Regions from separate parts of the Pseudomonas sp. 37 R 15 genome, predicted to be linked through region 3. Evidence: riboswitches for the same ligand, from Rfam matches in the RefSeq annotation. Region 3 holds a riboswitch; each other region holds the start of a gene.
What was found. Region 3 has a riboswitch for cobalamin ahead of BFQ04_RS03745 (CbtB domain-containing protein). Riboswitches for the same ligand answer to the same signal wherever they lie in the genome.
Positions count from the first base shown of each region.

Region 1: linked by a shared signal. The riboswitch ahead of cobO (cob(I)yrinic acid a,c-diamide adenosyltransferase) and the one ahead of BFQ04_RS03745 (CbtB domain-containing protein) in region 3 are both predicted to bind cobalamin.
Region 2: linked by a shared signal. The riboswitch ahead of BFQ04_RS23780 (ABC transporter substrate-binding protein) and the one ahead of BFQ04_RS03745 (CbtB domain-containing protein) in region 3 are both predicted to bind cobalamin.

Region 1 covers NZ_CVTV01000018.1:75,572-79,714, forward strand. Annotated here, with positions in the region: gene bluB (5,6-dimethylbenzimidazole synthase) at 1-557, opposite strand, end outside; gene BFQ04_RS04240 (cobyrinate a,c-diamide synthase) at 554-1,960, opposite strand; gene cobO (cob(I)yrinic acid a,c-diamide adenosyltransferase) at 1,957-2,568, opposite strand; cobalamin riboswitch at 2,648-2,905, opposite strand; gene BFQ04_RS04250 (PQQ-dependent sugar dehydrogenase) at 3,005-4,143, shown strand, end outside.
Region 2 covers NZ_CVTV01000059.1:29,259-33,401, reverse strand. Annotated here, with positions in the region: gene BFQ04_RS23790 (M4 family metallopeptidase) at 1-79, opposite strand, end outside; gene BFQ04_RS23785 (DNA/RNA non-specific endonuclease) at 214-1,143, shown strand; cobalamin riboswitch at 1,265-1,459, shown strand; gene BFQ04_RS23780 (ABC transporter substrate-binding protein) at 1,573-2,583, shown strand; gene BFQ04_RS23775 (FecCD family ABC transporter permease) at 2,580-3,584, shown strand; gene BFQ04_RS23770 (ABC transporter ATP-binding protein) at 3,581-4,143, shown strand, end outside.
Region 3 covers NZ_CVTV01000015.1:20,709-24,851, forward strand. Annotated here, with positions in the region: gene nfuA (Fe-S biogenesis protein NfuA) at 125-709, shown strand; gene cobM (precorrin-4 C(11)-methyltransferase) at 853-1,599, opposite strand; gene BFQ04_RS03735 (cobalamin biosynthesis protein) at 1,640-2,062, opposite strand; gene BFQ04_RS03740 (CbtA family protein) at 2,059-2,763, opposite strand; gene BFQ04_RS03745 (CbtB domain-containing protein) at 2,775-2,963, opposite strand; cobalamin riboswitch at 3,060-3,288, opposite strand; gene BFQ04_RS03750 (M10 family metallopeptidase C-terminal domain-containing protein) at 3,472-4,143, shown strand, end outside.

The DNA of each region.
Region 1 (4,143 bases), on a different contig from region 3:
AACTGCGCGACCGGTCCCAGGCACAGTACCGCCAGGGGTTTGGCGCCCGCCGGCAAACCCAGCAGGTCGGCCAGTGCCTGGGGTTCGAACAGCGAGACCCAGCCCATGCCCAAGCCCTCGACGCGGGCGGCCAGCCACAGGTTCTGAATCGCGCAGGACAAGGACGCCATGTCCATTTCCGGCAAGGTGCGTCGGCCGAAGATGTGCCGCTCGCGATCGTCCATCAGTGCCGCCACCAGCACTTCGGCGCAGTCGTGGATGCCTTCGACCTTGAGCTTCATGAAGTCGTCGGAGCGCTCGCCCAGGGCCTCGGCGGTGCGGATGCGTTCTGCTTCCACCAGTTGTTGAATCCGGCCCCGCAATTGACGGTCACTGATGCGGATAAAGCGCCACGGCTGCATCAGGCCGACGCTCGGCGCCTGGTGGGCGGCCTGGAGCAGGCGCTGCAGTAATTCAGGCGCGACGGTGCCACCGCTGAAGTGGCGCATGTCGCGGCGTTCGGCGATGGCGCGGTAGACGGCTTGGCGGTCGGCTTCGGGGAAGGCGTGGTCAGTCATGGCCTCATCGGGGGCAAGCCCCCTCCCACATTGGATGGGGTTTCAACTCGGTCAATTGTGGGAGGGGCGGTGCGACGATTCGACTTGCCCCCGATAGCGGTGTCGGGACCTGGCGCAAACAATGCGGCCACCGCCGCCGGGTTCGACGGAAAGTAAAAGTGCACATAGGAGGCTGTCATCCGCCCCTGCCGATAGACCGCCTCGGCCCCGCGCCCACCATTGGGGCTAAGCCCGCGGGCGATCGGCTCCAACGCTGTGCTGGTCAAGGAGTGATGATAGGTATGCCCGCGCAACGTGCCCTCGGGCAGCTCCACGATTTGCAGCGCCAGGGCGGCCAATTTCTTTTGCATCACTGCATCGCCCTGCAGCAGACCGAGCAGTTCGGCGCGGTTGCCGTCGACATCGGTCAGCGAGTCGAGCAAATACAGCATGCCGCCACACTCGGCGAGCAATGGCTTGCCGGCGGCATGATGGGCGCGGATCGCCTCAAGCATTGCAGTATTTTGCGACAGCGCCAGGTGATGCAGTTCCGGGTAGCCACCTGGCAGGTACAGGCTGTCGGCGTCAGGCAACGCATGATCGTGAAGGGGCGAGAAAAACGTGAGCTGCGCGCCCATGGCCCGCAGCAGGTCGAGGCTGGCGCCGTAGGTAAAGGCGAAGGCTTCGTCGCGGGCTACCGCAATGCGTACCCCGGCGAGCAAGGGCTCGGCCTCGATGACTTCGGGCGCGGCAAACATTACCGGCGGCGGCACGGCCACTTCGCAACTGCTGCCCAGCGCTTGGGCGGCGGCGTCCAGGCGCGCGTCGAGGTCATTCAGTTCGCTGGCTTGCACCAGGCCCAGGTGACGGCTGGGCAATTCGATGCCGGTTTCGCGCGACAGCGCGCCGTACCAACGCAAGCCTTCGGTCAGGCTGCCCTCCAGCAACTGCGCATGGCGCAGTGTGCCGACGCGGTTGGCGAGCACCCCGGCGAAGGGCAGGTCCGGCTGGTAGCGTGCCAGGCCTAACGCGAGCGCGCCGAAGGTCTGCGCCATGGCCGTGCCGTCGATCACGCCCAGCACCGGCACCCCGAAATGCCGCGCCAGGTCGGCGCTGGAAGGGGTGCCGTCGAACAGGCCCATCACGCCTTCGATCAGGATCAGGTCGGCCTCACCCGCCGCTTCCCACAACAAGCGACGACTTTCCTGCTCGCCGACCATCCACATGTCCAATTGATACACCGGCGCGCCACTGGCGCGTTCGTGAATCATCGGGTCAAGGAAGTCCGGCCCGCATTTGAATACGCGAACCTTGCGCCCCAGGTTGCGGTGCAAACGCGCCAACGCGGCGGTGACCGTGGTTTTGCCCTGGCCGGACGCCGGTGCGGCGATCAATACGGCCGGGCAATGACGGGGCTGATTCAAAGTTCGACGCCTTTCTGAGCCTTGATACCGGCCTGGAACGCGTGCTTGAGCATGCCCATGTCGGTGACGGTATCGGCCATTTCGATCAGTTCCGGCTTGGCACCCCGGCCGGTGACCACCACGTGCTGCATCGGCGGGCGGGCTTGCAGGTCGCCGAGCACCTGGTCCAGGTCAAGGTAGCCGTGCTTGAGGGCGATGTTCAACTCGTCCAGCACCACCAGGCCGATGGAGGGGTCATTCAGCATCGCCCTGGATACCGCCCAGGCCGCTTCGGCGGCGGCGATATCGCGCTGGCGATCCTGGGTTTCCCAGGTAAAGCCCTCGCCCATCACATGGAAGCGCACTTGCTCGGGGAAACGGCGGAAGAACATCTCTTCGCCGGTACTGTTGCGCCCCTTGATAAACTGCACCACGCCGCACTGCATGCCATGGCCCATGGCCCGGGCCAGCATGCCGAAGGCCGAGCTGCTCTTGCCCTTGCCGTTGCCGGTCAGCACCAGCAGCAAACCGCACTCATTGGGCGAATTGGCGATGCGTTCATCGATCACGGCTTTTTTGCGCAGCATGCGCGCCAGGTGGCGTTCGTCGCGGTCGGGGGTATCGGTCATGGCAGCTCTCCGTTGGGGCTGGACAAAAAACGGCGGGCAGGAAAAAAACAAAACAGACAGCCAAGCATCGCCCACCGTGATGCTGTTGAATGTTTCAGGCCGGTCTCCGGGCTCATGAGTGGCACTCGGTCTGTGTAAAAGACCGTGCAGGCCGACGGCGCGCCTTCCCATATCGCCTGCGATACAGTGGCCAACAGCGCCGTCTTGACTCATTTACCGTTGCGGGGGCAGCGCCGGAATTGCGGCAGCACTGTGTACAAGTGCGCTCACTCACCGGCTTCCCTGTTTCACTCTGTCGACGCGTACGCCACGGAGCACCTGAAACAAGCCGCGAAGGTTAGTGGGTTGGGGGTGGAGCGTCAATTAAAGCTGGTCCTGTACTTGAACCATCAAGGTGATGTGCTTCTCTACCCTTACAGGTATTCAGGAGAACACCATGCATAAAACCAGACTTGCCTTACTGATCATGCTGGCCGGCACCCTCGCCGCCTGCGGAGAAAGCTCTACCCTGCAGGTGACGGATGGCACCGGGCCCTCGCCCAAGCTGCCGGAACCAAACAAGACGCTGATCCCTACCGTGAACATCGCACCAGCTGTCGGCTGGCCCGACGGCGCCAGGCCAACCGCCGCTGCCGGCACGCAAGTGGCCGCATTCGCCGAGGGCCTGGAGCATCCGCGCTGGCTCTATGTGCTGCCCAACGGCGACATACTGGTGGCCGAGACCAACGCACCGCCCAAGCCGGATGACACCAAAGGCATTCGCGGCTGGGTCATGGAAAAAGTCATGGGCCGCGCCGGCGCTGGTGTGCCGAGCCCGAACCGCATCACCCTGCTGCGCGACGCCGACCATGACGGCGTCGCCGAAACGCGCACGGTGTTCCTGGAAAACCTCAACTCGCCGTTCGGCATGGCCCTGGTCGGCAACGACCTGTACGTGGCCGACTCGGACAAGTTGCTGCGCTTCCCCTATCAGCCTGGCGAAACCGCGATCAAGGCGGCCGGCACCAAGGTCGTCGATCTACCGGGCGGCAGCCTCAACCATCACTGGACCAAAAACGTGGTGGCCAGCCAGGATGGCAGCAAGCTGTATGTCAGCGTCGGCTCCAACAGCAACGTCGGCGAGAACGGCCTGGAAGCCGAAGAAGGCCGGGCGGCGATCTGGGAGGTCGACCGCGCCACGGGCCAGCATCGTATTTTCGCCTCCGGCCTGCGCAATCCCAACGGCATGGCCTGGGAACCCCAGAGCGGCAAACTATGGACGGCGGTGAACGAGCGCGATGAGATCGGCAGTGATTTGGTGCCGGACTACATCACTTCGGTCAAGGACGGCGCCTTCTACGGCTGGCCTTTCAGCTATTACGGGCAGCATGTGGATGTGCGCGTCACGCCGCAGAACCCGCAGTTGGTGGCCAAAGCCATCGCGCCGGACTATGCGGTAGGCCCGCATACCGCGTCGCTGGGGCTGACCTTCGCCACCGGCAACAAACTCCCTGCCCAGTTCAGCAACGGCGCGTTCATCGGCCAGCATGGCTCGTGGAATCGCAAGCCGCACAGCGGCTACAAGGTGATCTTCGT
Region 2 (4,143 bases), on a different contig from region 3:
CACCGTGGCGCGCGATCTGGTCGAGCATGTACGGCGGGATCAGGCAGAAAATCGGATTTCGCGGTTGGCGAACACACATAAGCTGGCTCCTTTTTGGCGTGTGGTGAACGGCCGGTCAACGACTTCAGGATAGACGCGGGTCTGCCGCCTGGGCCAAATTGTCATGAAATCATGTTGCAGTCGTGTTTATCCAAGGCCCATCAGGAATACCCCATGCCCGCACGTCACGTCAAAATCGACCTGTCCTATCGCCCAAGGCTTGCCGACCTTCGCCCACTGATCACGCCCAGCCCATCCTTGCTGGAGGCCAGGGCTGCGACGCCGCGGGTTACCGCAGCCAAGGACCTGCAGGACCGGCGCGGCTACGCCGAGGATTTTCTCGGCAGCTTCGGTGTGCCCTGGCCCACCCTTGACTCGACCCTGGCAGGCGATGCCCAGCCCGGGCGCCTGGACTACACGCACTTTTCCATCAGTATGTCGCGCTCCCGACGCCTGGCACTGTATGTCGGCGTCAACATCGATGGCGACAAGCACGTGGATATCGTGCGCAGCAACGACACCTGGGCCTACGACGGCCGCCTGCCCCTCGACGCCCAGGTGGGCGAGGACCTCTACGCCGGCAATGGCCTGGACCGTGGTCATCTGGTGCGGCGCCAGGACCCCAACTGGGGAAACGAGGCGAACACCGCCAACCTCGACACCTTCCACTTCACCAACTGCTCGCCGCAGATGAGCGGCTTCAACCAGAAGACCTGGCTGGAACTGGAAGACTACATCCTCGACAACACCCAGCGCTGGAAAGCCCGCGCCAGCGTATTCAGCGGCCCGGTGTTTGGCGACGACGACCGCCTGTACCGTGGCGTGAAAATCCCCCAGGCGTTCTGGAAAGTCGTGGCCTACCTCAGCGACGACGGCAAACCCTCGGCCAGCGCGTACATGATCGACCAGCGCCGCGAGCTGGACCAACTGGACCTGGTATTCGGCCCGCTCAAAACCTACCGGCGCAGCGTGCTGCAGATCGAACAATTGACCGGTATCCGCTTCGGCAACCTGGCCGACTACGACGGTTTCAGCAACGAAGAGCGCGCCACGGGGACGCGGATCGAAGCGCTGATCCGGGGGCCGCAGGATATCCGACTCTGACCACGGCCCATTGTAGGAGCGAGCTTGCACGCGAAGCACCTTAGAGCACCGCGGCGCATCAGGCCGCTCGCGTTATCGTTGACGACCTTCGCGAGCAAGCTCGCTCCTACAGGCCGTGATCGACTACCATAGCGCCGCCGGTTCCCACACGGGACTAACAGGGAATTCGAAACGCCGCCCGCGACGTCAATCGAAACTGCCCCCGCAACTGTAGGTGCTGAGCCTGCTCCCCACTGCCACTGGACGTTGTCCGGGAAGGCCGGAGCGTGGCGACGACGCATCAGTCAGGAGACCTGCCGGCCAAGTGACTCACTAACCGGCGGGGTGTCCGGGAAGGACATCCGCGCCCTGCCAGACCTGCAGCGTTCGAAGGTGTGTTTCCGAGCCGTACCGCCCCTGCTTCACGTACGGTTCACCGGAGATTGCCCCATGCTGCTACGCGTTTCGGCCCTGATCACTGGCCTGGGCTTGTGTGCCCTGGCCCACGCCGCGCCTACTCACTACCCGCTGACGGTCGAGAACTGCGGCAACAGCCTCACCTTCCAGCAAGCCCCCGCGCGCAGCGTGACGATCGGCCAGGCCGCCACCGAGATGCTGTATGCGCTGGGAGTGGGCAATAAAGTGGTCGGTACTTCGCTGTGGTTCAACGATGTGCTGGGGCAGTACAAGGCGCAGAACGACAGCATCGAGCGCCTGGCCAATAACGAGCCGAGCTTCGAGGCGGTCATCGCCAAGCGCCCGCAACTGGTGGCCGCCGAGCTGGAATGGGTGGTCGGCCCTCAAGGCGTGGTGGGTACCCGCGAACAGTTTCACGAACTGAATATTCCCACCTACCTGCTGCCCTCCGACTGCGAAGGCAAGGACAATCTGGTCGGCGCCGACGGCACGCGGCTGGAGCCGTTTCGCATCGAGACGATCTACAAGAGCCTCAGCCAACTGGCCGAGATCTTCGACGTGCAAGCGCGCGGCCAGCAACTGACCGATGAACTCAAGGCGCGCCTGGCCAAGTCGATTGCCACCGCGCAGAGCAAAGGTTTGAAACAGGCCAGCGCGCTGGTGTGGTTCTCCAGCGCCGAAATGGCCAGCGACCCTTACGTGGCCGGCCACAAAGGGGTTCCGCAATTCATGCTGCAAACCCTCGGCCTGCGCAACGTGGTGCAATCGGATGAAGAATGGCCCGCCGTCGGCTGGGAAACCATCGCCAAGGCCAACCCTACCTTCCTGGTGATCGCGCGCATGGACCGCCGCCGCTACCCCGCCGACGACCATGAAAAGAAGCTGGCCTTCCTGCGTAGCGACCCGGTGACGCGCAACATGGACGCGGTGAAACACAACCGCATCATCATCCTCGACGCCCTCGCGCTGCAGGCCAGCCTGCGCACCTTCGACGGCCTGGAACAGCTGGCCGCCGCCATCGACGGCTACAACCTGCCGCAATGATACGGACCCTGCTCGCCCTCACGCTGCTGCTGATCGCCCTGCTTGCCGGTGTGGCCATCGGCGAAACCGCTATCTCGCCGCAGGTGGTGCTCCAGGTGCTCGCCAACAAACTGTGGGCGGCTGGCTATGTGCTCGATCCCATCGATGAAGGCGTGGTATGGAACTACCGCCTGACCCGCGCCCTGGTCGCCGGTGCCTGTGGTGCGGGCCTGGCGACTTGTGGGGTGATCCTGCAATCGTTGCTGCGCAACCCGTTGGCCGACCCGTATTTGCTGGGCATCAGCGCCGGCGCCTCGACCGGTGCGGTGCTGATTGCCTTGCTCGGGGTGGGCGGCGGTTTGATTTCGTTGTCGGCGGGCGCCTTTGTCGGCGCCATGGCCGCGTTTGCACTGGTGATCCTGCTGGCGCGGGCCAGCGGTTCCGCCAGCGGCACCGGCCAGATCATCCTCGCCGGCATCGCCGGTTCGCAGTTGTTCAATGCGCTCACCGCGTTCCTGATTACCAAATCCGCCAGCTCCGAACAGGCCCGCGGCATCATGTTCTGGCTGCTGGGCAACCTCAGCGGCGTGCGCTGGCCATCGGTGTGGCTGGCGGTGCCGGTGGCGGTCGCAGGGCTGGTGGTGTGCCTGTGGCACCGACGTGCATTGGATGCGTTTACCTTCGGCACCGATTCGGCGGCCTCGCTGGGCATCCCGGTGCGTCGCGTGCAGGTTGTGCTGGTGGGCTGCGCGGCAGTGGTCACGGCGGTGATGGTGTCGATTGTCGGTTCCATCGGGTTTGTCGGGCTGGTGATCCCCCATGCCGTGCGCTTGATGCTCGGCACCGGGCACTCGCGACTGCTGCCGGCCAGCGCCCTGGGCGGCGCCTTGTTCCTGATCGCGGCGGATGTGCTGTCGCGTACCTTGATCAAGGGCCAGGTGATTCCGGTGGGCGTGGTCACCGCGCTGGTCGGCGCGCCGGTGTTTGCGCTGATCCTGATCGGCCGGAGGAACGCGCGATGACGATACTGAGCTGCACCGCCCTGGGCTTCAAGGTGCGTGACGCCGAGTTGCTGCGCGATATTCATCTTGACGTGCAGTTGGGGGAAACCCTCGGCATCGTCGGGCCGAACGGTTCGGGCAAATCCACCCTGCTCAAGTTGCTCGCCGGCCTGCGCGCCCCGGCCAGCGGTGAAGTGCGCCTGGGCGGCAAGCGCCTGGGTGAATTGTCCCGCCGCGCCATCGCGCAGCAATTGGCCGTGGTGGAACAACAGGCCGACACCGACGACGCCATCCGCGTGTTCGACGCCGTGGCCCTGGGCCGCACGCCGTGGCTGTCGGCCCTGAGCCCGTGGTCCCATGAAGACGACAGCATCGTGCGCCAAGCCCTGCACGATGTGGACGCCACCCACCTGAGCCACCGCGCCTGGCGCAGCCTCTCGGGTGGCGAACGCCAGCGCGTGCACATCGCCCGCGCGCTGGCGCAACGGCCCCGGATCCTGTTGCTGGATGAACCGACCAATCACCTGGATATCCAGCATCAACTGACGATCCTCAAAGGTGTGCAGGCTTTGCCGGTCAC
Region 3 (4,143 bases):
ATAGGCATTGCTACAGGACTCGGCAGGGGCGCAGCGCCGGGATGCTTTTCCGACAAAAACACTCGGACTTTGTACCTGCGTAATAATTTGGCGTAAACTGCCCGCAAGCCTGTGAGGAGTTTCCATGACTGCCATAACCATTACCGACGCCGCCCACGATTACCTGGCTGACCTGCTGTCCAAGCAGAACACCCCGGGTATCGGCATCCGCGTCTTTATCACCCAGCCCGGTACCCAGTACGCCGAGACGTGCATTGCCTACTGCAAGCCGGGGGAAGAGAAACCTGAAGACACCGCCCTGGGGCTGAAAAGCTTCACCGCGTACATTGATGCCTTCAGCGAAGCCTTCCTCGATGACGCCGTGGTCGATTACGCCACCGACCGCATGGGCGGCCAGTTGACCATCAAGGCGCCGAACGCCAAGGTGCCGAATGTCAACGCCGACAGCCCGGTCAACGAGCGCATCAACTACTACCTGCAAACCGAGATCAACCCGGGGCTGGCCAGCCACGGCGGCCAGGTGAGCCTGATCGACGTCGTGGATGACGGTATTGCCGTATTGAAATTCGGTGGTGGTTGCCAAGGCTGCGGCCAGGCGGACGTGACGTTGCGCGAAGGTATCGAGCGGACCTTGCTCGAACGCATTCCCGAGCTCAAGGGCGTACGTGACGTGACCGACCACACGCAGAAAGAAAACGCCTACTACTGAGTAAGGTGTTCACTGCGACGAAAAACGGCGCCCCGTGAGCGCCGTTTTTTCTGCTTGAAATTCAGTCGGTTGTGATACCTATCTAACAATAAGGATCAAGTGTGGGAGGGGGCTTGCCCCCGATAGCGGTGTGACGTAGAAACTCAAGGTCGGTATAGATGCACATGTCCCGCCCGATACAGTGAAGACTCACTGAACGTGTCACTGGCCAGCACCCGCCCCACCACAATCAGCGCCGTACGTCGAAAGCCTTTGGCCTCGACCTTCCGGGCAATATCACTCAGCGAACCCACCACCCAGTCCTGATCCGGCCACGTCGCGCGGTGCACCACGGCGATCGGGCAATCGGCGCCATAGTGCGGCAGCAGCTCGGCGACGATCTTCTCCAGGTGATTGACCCCCAGGTGAATCGCCATGGTCGTGCCGTGGCGGGCCAGGCTGTCGAAGTCTTCACCGGCGGGCATGCTGGTTTTATCGGCATAGCGGGTCAGGATTACGCTCTGGGCGATATCCGGCAGGGTCAGCTCGGTTTCCAGCAACGCCGCGCAGGCTGCCACCGCCGTGACGCCGGGTATGATCTGGAACGCAATGCCCAACTCACGCAAGTGACGGATCTGTTCGCCAATCGCTCCATACAGGCTTGGGTCGCCGGAATGCACACGCGCCACATCGTGGCCGTTGGCGTGGGCCGTTTTGATCAAGTCGATGATCTGTTCCAGGTGCAGTTCCGCGCTGTTGACCACCTGCTGCGCCTGATGGCCTTCCAGTACCGCTGCGGGCACCAGCGAGCCGGCGTAGATGATCACCGGGCAACTGCGGATCAGCCGCTGGCCTTTGACGGTGATCAGTTCCGGGTCGCCGGGACCTGCGCCGATGAAGTAAACGGTCATGCAAGATTCCTGTTGGAGTGCGCACGAGCATGAACAATGCTCAAGATCGGGTGGGGTGATTATCCGGGTTAGCGTCGACGCCGGCCAATGCAAAGGTGGCCTGCGCGCTTTTGCGGCAAGTGATCAGCAGCCGGACAGGGGCGCTGGCGAGCTGCTCGGCCAGGGCCAGCGCGGCGCTTTCGGCAACCCCATGACACTGGGTATGGGCAAAAGCGACGGCGGATTTGTGGCTCAGACGTTCCTCATAAGCGCTCAGGTGCGCGGCACTGAAACACAGCAGTGGCACGTTCAGTATCCGAGACAGTGCCAAAAGCCCTGGCTCATCCTGCTTGCGCTCAATGCTTGCCAATGCGCTCAGGTGCTGACGGTCGATTCCGGCCTCGGCGAGGGCACTGTCAACCAGCGCCAGCAGGGCCTGGGCACTACAGCCTCGCTGACAGCCCAGGCCGACGACCAGGGTCATGCCGGGTATGAACCGTCGCGGTGCCGGCGGAACAGCCAGGCGCTGATCAAGCCCAGGGCCAGCCAGAACGCAACGTTGGTCAACTGCGAAGCGATCTTGAACTGCGCTTCCAGGGCTTGCGGTGCCAGCATCGAATGCACCTCGGGTTGCGGTGCGCCGATCACGTGGGGCACCACAAGAATTGCCACACCCAGAACTTTCAGCCACCCGTTGCGCCCGAACACCAGCAACGCAATTGCTGCAGCCGTCGAGGCGGCGGTGCCGACCCACCAGATCTGGCGCTGTGCCAGGTCTGCGGCGGCGGTACCCGGCAACTCCGGTGGCAGGCCCAAGGTGGGGGCGAGCACAAAGGTCGCGTAACCGGCCAGCCCCCACAGCAAACCTTGGGCGGTGCGAGTGGGGGCACGCAACGTGTAGAGCCCGGCCAGCATCAGCGCAAACCCGACCGCTACCACCAGGTTGCCGCCGGTGGTGGACAGCACGCGTTGCCAGCCGTCCTGCGGCTCCCAGGCCTGGGCGTCATGGGTGTGTGCAGGCGCGCCTGCGGTGTGCTCATGGGTGACTTCGGTGGCCGATGGGGCCTTTTCGAAGGTTTCCGCCTGCAAAATCAGTGGAGCGACCCACAAGCTTTGCAGCAGCGTCAGCAACAGGGCAGCCAGAAGGCCGGTGAAGCCCGCAGTTTGCGCGATACGCTTGATCATCTCGGCAGGCCTCAGTGGCACGGGAACGCGGCGCTGTGCCGGGTATCATGGGCGGCGTTGTGCACCGCCTCGATATGCGAGAAACCGGCGAAGTACACCAGGCACGCGCCGAGGATCGACGCGCCGATGGCGGCGCTCAGGCGTTGGCTCAGGGTAGAGGTGCTGCTGGCGGTGTGCGAGGTACTGCTGGTGATCGACATGGCGCGTCCCTTCAGGTGTCTTGAGTGAAACGAGCGCATGAGAACCCCGCGAGCCGGGCACGCAGGGTTCTGAACAGCGCCCGCCCACCGCGGGTTTGTTATCTGAATTTTTCGGGCCGGTCTCCGGGCTTGCGAGGGGACGGCTCTGGAAAGAGTCGGCCTGACAAGCGTCTCCTTCCCATGCACAGGCACAGTGGATTTGACGCTTCGCTCGCTTACCGTTGCGGGGGCAGCACCGGACTGTTCATGCCTCTGATCAATCAAGGCATGGGTCACCGGTTTCCCGTTTCACCCTGTGAAGGGCACCCGAAACAAGATGCATAGGAAAACACGGGCCAGACCTGGGCGTCAATTGAGGCACAGGTTGGCGCAGCGCTCAGTGCTGCTGGGCAACCAATAGGCAATATCCTTAATTGGTTAAGGGCGTGCTCATGCTTTATTTTTATTGTCGCGTGTTGGAAGGTGGCCCCTGGAAGTTGAAGTGTCATTCGGGGTAGGAGGCTTATTTATGACGTATGTATCTCGACGTGTTTTTAATCCGGGTAATGTGTCCGAATATAGTCATCAGCTGCAACACGGCTGCGCACCCGACGACCAACAGCGTCCAGGCGCCAACGCCCCCGCGCTTTGGGACACATCCTTGCGTGTCGACGATCCCTACTATCGCGCAGGCTCCGGTAAACCCTCGTGGTCTACGGAGGCGATGGCGCGCAACATTGACAGGAGGGGGCGTCGGTTGACAGACAGCAATCGCGATGGCGTCGTGCGGGTCGGTTATACGTTTAATGAAGTTGCATCACAGGAAAGCAAGTTTAACGAAACACAAAAAGCACAGGCCAGACGTTCAATGCAATCCTGGGCGGATGTGGCGAATATCAAGTTTGAAGAAGATGCTGTTGACGCTGAAGCGCGGCTGCGGTTCGTCAACAGTGACAACCAGCAGCCACCGGTGGCGGACGGCTTGTTCTCGAGTTATCAAGGACGGGTACGGGTTAACCCCGACTATTCGGATAACCGCGCGCCGGCAGTCAACAGCTTCGCGCGCCAAACGCTCACTCACGAGATCGGACACACATTGGGCGCCGCGCATACGGGCAATTATGATGCGTCGTGGGGGCCTTCCAACTATGCAGACCACGCCGCCTACGCACAAGACAGTCGGGGCCACTCCGTCATGAGT